3 regions of the Pantoea sp. X-Soil-YNGN-785 genome follow, and region 1 is predicted to be linked to each of the others. Evidence: predicted binding sites of a transcription regulator. Region 1 holds the regulator's gene; each other region holds the start of a gene.

The links. The regulator CRP, encoded in region 1, controls carbon source genes, mostly activating them, when cyclic AMP is high. The targets are predictions, from matches to a motif close to ATGTGANNNNNNTCACAT.
Region 2: AC6I8E_RS01555 (nucleoside-specific channel-forming protein Tsx) is a predicted target of CRP. The motif match lies at 1,654-1,671, and genes of this name have one in related genera.
Region 3: AC6I8E_RS16050 (glycine dehydrogenase) is a predicted target of CRP. The motif match lies at 1,540-1,557, and genes of this name have one in related genera.

What each region holds. Positions count from the first base shown of each region.
Region 1 is NZ_AP035942.1:3,607,317-3,610,592, reverse strand. Features, by position in the region: gene AC6I8E_RS16870 (YccS/YhfK family putative transporter) at 1-785, opposite strand, end outside; gene crp (cAMP-activated global transcriptional regulator CRP) at 843-1,475, opposite strand; gene AC6I8E_RS16860 (OsmC family protein) at 1,779-2,183, shown strand; gene AC6I8E_RS16855 (phosphoribulokinase) at 2,703-3,276, opposite strand, start outside.
Region 2 is NZ_AP035942.1:355,743-359,018, forward strand. Features, by position in the region: gene yjdN (VOC family metalloprotein YjdN) at 34-471, shown strand; gene AC6I8E_RS01555 (nucleoside-specific channel-forming protein Tsx) at 594-1,460, opposite strand; gene AC6I8E_RS01560 (sensor histidine kinase) at 1,740-3,095, opposite strand; gene AC6I8E_RS01565 (response regulator) at 3,092-3,276, opposite strand, start outside.
Region 3 is NZ_AP035942.1:3,461,052-3,464,327, forward strand. Features, by position in the region: gene AC6I8E_RS16035 (DUF4311 domain-containing protein) at 1-264, opposite strand, end outside; gene AC6I8E_RS16040 (DUF4312 family protein) at 392-691, opposite strand; gene AC6I8E_RS16045 (SFCGS family glycine-rich protein) at 694-1,050, opposite strand; gene AC6I8E_RS16050 (glycine dehydrogenase) at 1,064-1,399, opposite strand; gene cybC (cytochrome b562) at 1,694-2,080, opposite strand; gene pmbA (metalloprotease PmbA) at 2,144-3,276, opposite strand, start outside.

The DNA.
Region 1 (3,276 bases):
TCAGCATGGCTCTGCTCCACCAGCTTTTGCACCTCTTCCGGGCGGTGCAGGCTGACCGAGATATGCTCCTGCAGATCGAGTGCCACCTGAAAAGCGCGCGTCAGCCGCTTATGGCTGTGATCGCGGCTTGCCGACAGCATGTGCATCTGCTGATAACAGGTGTTGATCAGATCGACCACTTTCTGCTGGTGAGCCAGCAGCGGCGGCAGCGCTTTTTCGGGATCGGTCAGCTGCGTCAGAAGGGTATATTTGGCGTCGCAGTAGTTGGCCAGCTCGCGGTAGATCAGGCTCAGGCTCTCACGCATCGGCTGCTCTTTCCACAGCCAGAACCAGAACCAGTTAAATACCCCATACCAGAGCGTGCCGCCGATATAGAGCAGCGGAGTGACATAGATGGGCATGCGGCCAATCAGGCTGAGGGTAAAGATGGCGGCAATAAGGGTGCCGGGCAGCAGGCGACCATGCAGCGGGCTGATCTCACCGGTGACGCCAAGCAGCAAAGGCATAGCGAAGAGGATCAGCGGCAGTGGAATCGCATGCAGGGTGAGCCACTGGATCAGAAAACTGCCGAGGGCAAACAGGCTGCCGCCTACAATCAGACGTTTGAAGAAGCGTTTATGCGGAGTATCAAGACCGGCGATATTGCAGCAGGCGGGCACTAACGAGAACAGCAGACCTTTTTGCAGGTCGCCAGCCAGCCAGCCCAGCGCCACCGGCAGACAGAGCACCAGCGTTTGTCGCAAGGCGTAGTTAACTTCAGGATGGTAAATGATTCGACGCCACATCGGCCCAACACAAACAATAACGGCGTGATGTTGCCATCACGCCGTGGATGACAGGAATTAGCGGGTGCCGTAAACGACGATAGTTTTGCCGTGTGCGGAGATCAGGTTCTGATCTTCCAGCATCTTCAAAATACGGCCCACGGTTTCACGTGAACAACCCACAATCTGGCCAATTTCCTGACGAGTGATTTTAATTTGCATGCCGTCGGGATGCGTCATGGCATCTGGCTGCTTCGCCAGGTTAAGCAGAGTCTGTGCAATGCGTCCGGTGACATCGAGGAAAGCGAGATTACCCACTTTTTCAGACGTGACCTGCAGGCGACGCGCCATCTGCGAGGAGAGTCGCATCAGGATGTCGGGGTTAACCTGGATCAGCTGACGGAATTTCTTGTAAGAAATCTCCGCTACTTCGCACGCGCTTTTCGCACGTACCCAGGCGCTGCGCTCCTGACCTTCTTCGAACAGGCCAAGCTCACCAATAAAATCGCCCTGATTCAGGTAGGAAAGAATCATCTCTTTGCCTTCTTCATCTTTAATCAGAACCGCGACGGAACCTTTCACGATGTAGTAAAGCGTTTCTGCTTTTTCACCTTGGTGAATCAGCGTACTTTTGGATGGATACTTGTGAATATGGCAATGGGACAGGAACCATTCGAGTGTAGGGTCTGTTTGCGGTTTGCCGAGAACCATTCGCTATTATCCTCTGTTGTAATCGTGCCCAAAATACAGGGGGCAGTTTTCCCTGTCAGGCGGTGAAAGCTTCAAGCGTTTCCTTTTCAGGAAATTATTCGGGCCGCATCAGGCGCAGTGCGCATCATTCTTCCCGGCTTCGCCATCGGGTGACGAAAAATATTTTCAGCACTGTTTGTAGCACAGCTTTTGCCGACTGTCTTCTGTTGTCTCGCTTCAGCTACGGGCGGATTTCTCTGGATTGCTGTTTACCAGGTGAAAGCGTACTCTGGCGACAAAACAGCGTATTCCGGAGCAAAAATCATGCAGGCAAGAGTGAAATGGGTAGAAGGGCTGACATTCCTCGGAGAATCCTCATCCGGCCATCAGATACTGATGGATGGGAATTCGGGTGATAAAGCGCCCAGCCCAATGGAGATGGTGCTGATGGCGGCGGGCGGATGCAGCGCGATTGACGTGGTTTCAATTCTGCAAAAAGGCCGCAACGATGTGGCTGATTGTGAAGTAAAACTGACCTCAGAACGTCGTGAAGAGGCGCCGCGAATCTTTACGCACATCAACCTGCATTTTATCGTGAGTGGAAAAGCGCTCCAGGATAAAGCGGTCTCACGCGCCGTCGATCTTTCGGCGGAAAAATATTGCTCTGTGGCCATCATGCTGGGTAAAGGTGTGACGATTACGCATAGCTATGAGGTGGTTGAGCTGTAGTCATTGCAGACCTGCTAACTTCACTTCCAGTGTCTGCTGCAGGTTGCTTTAAGACTGTGCCTGCGCAGAGAACCGGGTCAGATCGGAAAGACGCAAAAACCGCCATCCATGGCATGCTCGGCCCGCGCAATTACGCACCTCATCCCTGAGGTGCGTCCGTAGCCGGGCCAACGCGTTGCGTTGTTCAAAAACGCTCCCGGCGTTTTTGTCCCTGGCGCGGGACGCTTTCCTCTTCTGACCCGGTTCCCTGCGTGTTGAGCTTATCTATTGCTGTCAGATTCTTTGTGCCCATGGTTTGTCTGTAGCGGTCTTACTGAAACCGGATGCGGTTGCCGGACGTGAAGCGAAGGGAGCATACGCCTGTAGCAAAGCATAGCGGGCCAGGGATGGCGGTTTTGCATCTTTGCGAAAGGCGTATGCTCCCTGAAGCCTGCTCAGCAGTAAGCCTTTATCCGCAGAAAAGCCGGTTTGACATTTTTGCGAAAGGCATCTGCTATCTGAGGGTTTTTTGCTGGCCTCTTACTCAATCCGTTTACCTTCCATCAGCCGCTTCACCAGCGGGCCCATGATCAACTCCATCGCCAGCCCCATTTTGCCGCCAGGCACCACCAGCGTATTTATGTGCGAAATAAACGAACCCTGCAGCATTGCCAGCAGGTACGGGAAGTCAATGTCCTCCAGCCCCTGAAAGTGAATCACGACAAAGCTCTCATCCAGTGACGGAATGGCGCGGGCTGCGAACGGGTTGGAGGTATCAATGGTTGGAACGCGCTGAAAGTTGATATGGGTGCGTGAAAACTGGGGCGTGATGTAGTTGATGTAATCTTCCATTGAGCGCACCACGGAATCCATCACTGCTTCACGTGAATGACCGCGCTCGCCGGTGTCGCGCACCAGCTTCTGAATCCACTCCAGGTTAACAATCGGTACCACACCCACCAGCAGATCGACCTGTTCCGCCACGTTGTGCTGCGCCGTCACCACACCGCCGTGCAGCCCTTCATAGAAGAGAATATCGGTGTTCTGCGGTAACGGCTGCCAGGGCGTAAAGGTGCCGGGCACCTGGTTCCACGGCACCGCCTCATCGTAGGTG
Region 2 (3,276 bases), 720 kb from region 1:
TGTAAAAAATCCACCCGACAAATAGAGGTTACGATGCAAGTCAGTCCTTATCTGTTTCTCTATGGCCGTTGTGAAGAGGCTATCGACTTTTACCTGCAGGCGACCGGGGGAGAGCTGCTCTCTAAAATGAAATTTGGTGATATGCCGGATCAGGGTGAGCAGGTAGGCGACCAGTCTGCTGCGCCGCAGCCGCCAGAAAAGATCATGCATGCGCAACTGCGTATCGGTGACGGTGAGCTGATGTTGAGCGATGGTAATACCGAGAAGCCGCCCGCGTCTGAACATGCCGGTTATGCGGTCAGCCTTTCAACTACTGATGTCGAAAAGGGTAAAGCCTGGTTTGAGAAACTATCGGCAGGCGGCAAGGTCACAACGGAGTGGCAGGAGACGTTCTGGTCGAACGGATTCGCGATGTTTATCGATAAGTTCAACATTCCATGGCGCATCAACGTTGAGAAGCCACAGGAATAACCGAAGGTAAGATGCAGGACTGAGTTGCTAAAACTGCCTCTCAAAAGCTGGCCTGGAGAGACAACGCTCCAGGCCAGATCTCCTGCGTGACGGGCGGTTTTTTCAGCCGCCCGTTATCTTTATCAGAAGTTGTAACCCGCCACCAGGTAGTAACCCCAGCCCGTCGATTTCACTTCAAACGGGCCTTTGCCGAAGTTCAGCTCCTGACCATCCGCCCACTGTCCGCCGTTGTGGAAGTAACGCGCCACCGCAGAGAAGTGCCAGTGATCGTAACCCAGTGACAGAATGTGGCTGGAGGCGATGGAGTTGCTGGTGCGTGATGAACCGCCTTTCTCGTTGAGATCGGAACCCCAGTCGAAGTTGGTGAAGCCCACATAGCCCAGATTACCGCCCCACAGCGTGGTGATAGGCACGAAGTATTTCACCTTGAAGCGATAGCCATCCCAGCTGTTTTCGTTCGCCGCGCCGTAGTTTTCCCACTGATATTTGGCGTAGACGTTCAGCGACAGGCCGACATCGCTGTGCGTATCGATATCGGTGCCCAGACCCATATACCAGGTGTTCTGGCGGTTGTCGCTGTTGCGGCCCATATCGTAGATATAGTTATTGGCGAAATACCACTCTTTGAACGGACCAAAGGCCAGGCTGGTGCCGGTCAGTTTGTCGATAGAGAAGCGCGGCTCAATCTCCATAAACATCGGTGAACCGTGGTCGAATACGCCGTTGGCATTGCTGTTGCCGACGCCGAAGAAGTTAGGCACGTCGAGATAGCCGTAGAAATCGAACCAGTCTTTCTTCGCAAACGCTTCATATTCCAGATAAACGTCGTTGTTAAACTGCGGTCCGAAACGCGTGTGGTAGCTGCCTACCACGTTAACGCTCTGATGCCACCAATCCGAGAGATACTGCGGATCGCTTTCAGCGGCCTGCGCAGCACCACTCAATGAACATGCCAGCACGGCACCTGCTATCAACGTTTTATATTTCATTATTATCAGCCACATGCTTTTGACCGCTGCACACCAGACGCAGTCAGAGAGAAATCGGTCCCTTGATGGGAATGAGGGTTTCACAGCGAATAACAACCCGTTCTTCAGCCCGCGTAGCGTGCCTGTAACAGATCGATAGAAAATAGATTTTGCTCACGTTTGTCAAAAAGTGTTGCATTACAATTCAGCTAAAATGTGATGCACTTCACAATAACGGCGTGGATCGAACGGAACCAGGCAACCGTTTACGTTGTCTGGTTCGTGATCAAACAGGCGGGATCAGGGAAGAGTGACGCGAACCTGCAAACCACAAATTGCACCCTGTGGCGTCAGGCAATTGGAAAGGGCGACGTGAATCTGATGTTTCTGTGCGACGTTGCGCACAATGGAGAGTCCCAGCCCGCTGCCCTGCGCTTTCACGTCAGGCGAACGGGTAAAACGGTCAAATGCGCGTTCGATAAAAGATTCCGGCATACCTGGCCCGTTATCGACAATATCGACCACCGTTTTGCCCGCGACCCGATGCAGCAGCACATCGACCAGGCTACCTTCCGGCGTGTGCAACATGGCGTTACCTATCAGATTGTCGAACAGGCTGCGCAGCTCGGAACGGCTGGCCTGCAGGCGATACTGCGTGGAGCCATTAAAGCCGATATCGATGCCGCGCTTATCCGCCACCACCATCAACTGCTCAATGCTCTCTTTTAGCAGATCTTCAAGTTCGATATGCTCCACGCTGGACACCACGCTCTGGTCATCCTGACGTGAGACATTGAGTAACTGCGTGACCAGGTGACGGGTACGCGTGACGCCCGCTTCCAACTGGCTGAACTGACGGCTCGCTTCACCCGGCTGAATATGCTGACGCAGGTTTTCCAGCTGTAACGTCACCGCTGTTACCGGCGTACGCAGCTCATGCGCGGCATCTTCCAGGAACTGACGCTGCGACGACCAGGCGTCACGCAGCTTACTCAGCAGCGAGTTGTAAGCGGCTACCAGCGGCAGGATCTCATCCGGTAAGCCTTCCGGTGAGACATTGTGTGGATGATGGGTTTCCTGCGCCGCAATCTGACGCGAAGCGACCTGCAGATCGCGGGTGATCTTGCGCACCACCAGCCAGATCACCAGCAGCGACAGCGGCATCATTAGGATCATCGGAATGATCGCCGACAGCGCCCGCTTGACCATTGAGGCCTTCATGTAGCTGAGGTTGTGCATCACCTGAATCGTTTTGATCTCGCTGCCAGGCATGCCGGGCCGGGAAAAAATACGCCATTCACAGTCGTCGCACTGACCCACATGCACATCGTGATAACCGCGCTGGTTTTGCAGCGGGGCCTGCAACTCCGGCCATGAACTGGCCCGCAGCTGGCCCTGATCGTCCCAGAGCTGAACTACAAAGGCGCTCTTTGCTTTGTCAGGTGCAATAAGCATCGGCATCAGGGCGGGCATCTGTTTATTGGTGGACCAGGCATCAGCGATTTTTGCCAGCTGATCGTCCTTCATGGTACCGACCATATCGCCGTAACAGCTGAAGAAATACCAGGTGACGCCGCCGATCATCAGCAGATGAATAATCAGCAGGGTAGAGAGAAGTTTATTGCGCAGTGAGCGCATAAAGCGGAAAGGTTTCATATCGCCGGAACCCGCCAGCCCAGTCCGCGTACATTACGGATCACGTCGTTATCGAGTTTGCGACGCATGCCGTGGATCAGGACATCCACCGCGTTGCTGCTGACTTCATCGCCCCAGCCGTAGATGCGGTTTTCCAGTTGCTCGCGCGACAGAATAGCGCCCGGCCGCTCCAGCAGCGCGT
Region 3 (3,276 bases), 150 kb from region 1:
CCAGTTTGGAATGATGCGATGGTCCACATCCTGCGTGAATGAACCGGCTGCGACAGACGATGCCCAGGCATTGAAAAAGAAGCCAAGACCAAAGGAGAAATGAGATGCCGGATCGCCTTCACACGAGTTCAGCTCGCCCAGCGTACGAAACGCCCCCATGCCCTGGGTGGTGGGCGCGTGGAACATACGTGCAGCCCCCGCGCCAACGCCGACGCCTACCAGGCCCCCAATGATCAACGACTTAAACAAAATGATTAAAAACATGTTGTTGTACCTTGTTGTCGTTTTTACCCGCCCTATCCGCGCCGCCGCATCGCCCCGGCCTGACCGCCGCGCTATCGCTACAGCAGTGGAATGGGCAAACGGCGGGCTGATGTAAACAGGTTCTGTTTTATGATGCCGCCGTGAACGTCACCTGCTCGGTGTCGAAAACGGTGACGCTGACGGTGATCTCCAGCGTCACGCTGAAGCTCCGCCGTTGGCGCGCCAGAAAGAAAAAGAGAAACTTCTCGGTTCTGACGCTCTCCTGCGCGCGCAGCACCCGGACATCCTGAGGTTCGATGCGCAGCAGAATTTTTTGCGTCGCGCGCAGAACCTGGTTCTGCACACGACTCAGGGCATCGGCAAAGGCTTTCGCTTTGGTGTCGCCTTTGCCCTCAACCGTCACCTGGGTAACGTAGTGTTCTTTCATAATCAGCTGCCGTGCTTCTTGTTCCAGGCCTGCACCAGCCGTTCGCCTAACTCTTCTTTATCCATAAAGCCGAAGCCCAGCACCGTGGCGCCTTCATTGATGGCGGTGACGCCTTCGTCAACAGAACGCATGCCGTGTTTGGCTTTGTAGCCATATTTGTTCTGCGCGGTGATAGCACCCGCGCCGCCGCTGCCGCAGAACGAGATGCCGAAATCGGCGTTTTCTGCCTTCATCACGTCACCCAGCTTCATGTCAGCGGCCACGCCTGGCACCACGACAGCACGACCACCCGCTTTCTCGATGCCCGCCGCCACTTTCTGGCCCTTACCTAAACGATCGCCAATCACTACTGTTACCATGGTGTGTTCCTCTTCAGTTATTTGATCGCGCGACTTCAATATGCACAGACAGCAGCCAGGCCTCTTCGCGGGGGAGATTGCCGAACAGGTCGACGACCTGCTGCGCCAGCGCGACCGTTTCAGGCGGAATATCCTCAAACAGCTCCGCTTCCACTTCCGGCAGCGGCTCCCCGCTCAGCGAACGTGACGCCATGGCCCCGACATGCGATTGCAGCATCTGCTGCTGGACCGCGTTGGGCTGAATGCCATGCTGCTGATAGATCGCCGCAATCTGCGTCATCACGCTGTCAGCCAGCTGTTGCACTTTCTCCGGTGGCGCTTCATACACCGGGACGCCGTTATTGCTCACCTTGCTACTCCTGTTAAACCGGATAATTCGCGTTAGAAATAAATTAGCGGTCATCACCCCGGCTGTGGAGAGGCAACATTTCCAGCAGTAAGTGGAAATTGAAGTGAAGGTTGTGCGTCAGATCGCAGGCTGCACGCTTAGTGCGATATGCGTCGCAAAATGCGCAAAATGATGCCATTAGCCTCGCAAGGCGGTGATGTTGTGCGGCAGCCAGACTGCCGGGCGATGGTTTACGGTGCGGTGATAAGCAGAAGTGATGGTAAAAACCGCCGGTCGGGCTGACCGGCGGTCGGATTAGCGGAATTTCTTATGGTTGGTATTACGGATGTCATCAAATTTAGCGGCTTCGCGCTTTGCGTCGTCCACGTTGTTAGCTTTCGCCAGCGCGCTGACCACGTCAATCTGTGCGATAAGTGAGTCAAGGCCCGCGTGGTAGTCTTTGATCTGCGCACTGTCAGCAGGCTGACCTTCCAGCTTATCGGGCGTCGACTTTTTGGCATCCTGCGCCGCGGTTCGCATTTTGGTTAACGCCTGCTGCATCTCCTGCGCACTGTCCGTTTTCTTAACGATTTTCAGATTCGCATTGAGCGTATCCATATCCTGCTCCAGATCTGCCGCATAGAGGCTGACGCTGGAGAACAACAGAGAAGCCGACAACATTGCAATCACATGCTTACGCATCATTACTTCCTTTTTATTGTGATGAAAAAAAAGCAGCCAACCGGCTGCTTCAGGAATTCATCTTTATTGGCCCGCTATCTTCATCTCAGGCAGTAACACGGAACCGCACTGGATATTACTGCGGGTTTCAATATCGTCACCGATGGTCACCATGTTGTGCCACATCTCTTTAAGATTGCCGGCAATGGTGACTTCGCTGACCGGGTACTGAATGACGCCATTCTCAACCCAGAAACCGGCTGCACCGCGTGAGTAGTCACCGGTAATGGCGCTGACGCCCTGGCCCATCAGCTCGGTCACCACTAATCCGGTTCCCATCTGCTTCAGCAGGTCGTCAAAGCTGTGGCCCTGACCCGCAATGCGCCAGTTATGAATACCACCAGCATGACCGGTACTGGTCAGACCCAGTTTACGGGCGGAATAGCTGGTCAGCAGCCAGGTCTGCAATATGCCATCTTTGATGATGTCGCGCGCCTGAGTCCGCACCCCTTCGCTGTCGAACGGCGTAGAGGCGAGCCCTTTCAGCAGGTGTGGCTGTTCACTGATGGTGAGCCACTCCGGCAGAATCTGCTGACCCATTGAATCCAGCAGGAAAGTCGATTTACGGTAAACGCTGCTGCCGCTGATCGCACCAACCAGATGACCAAACAAGCCGGTCGCCACTTCAGCGGCAAAAATTACCGGGGCTTTCATGGTCGGCAGTTTACGCGGGGCCAGACGGGATAGCGTACGGCGCGCGCACTCGGCTCCTACCCACTCCGGGCTTTTCAAATCTTCAAATGCACGGCCAATGGTATAGGCGTAGTCGCGCTCCATGTTGCCATCCTGCTCAGCGATGACGCAGCTGGAGAGCGAATGGCGGCTTGAGCAGTAGCTCTGCAACATTCCGTGGCTGTTGCCAAAGACTTTAATGCCGACGTGGCTGTTGAAACTGCCGCCTTCGGTGTTGGTAATTCGCTTGTCGGCACGCAGTGACGCCTGCTCCGCCTGCGCGGCCAGTTCAATGGCGCGGTCAGCGTCAATTTCCCACGGATGGTAAAGATCCAGATCCGGCGCATCATAGGCCAGCAGCTCTGCGTCGGCCAGACCGGCAAACGGATCGGGCGAGGTGTAGCGGGCAATATCAATCGCCGCCTGCACGGTACGTTTGATCGCATCCGGGCTGAGGTCGGTCGATGAGGCACTGCCTTTACGAT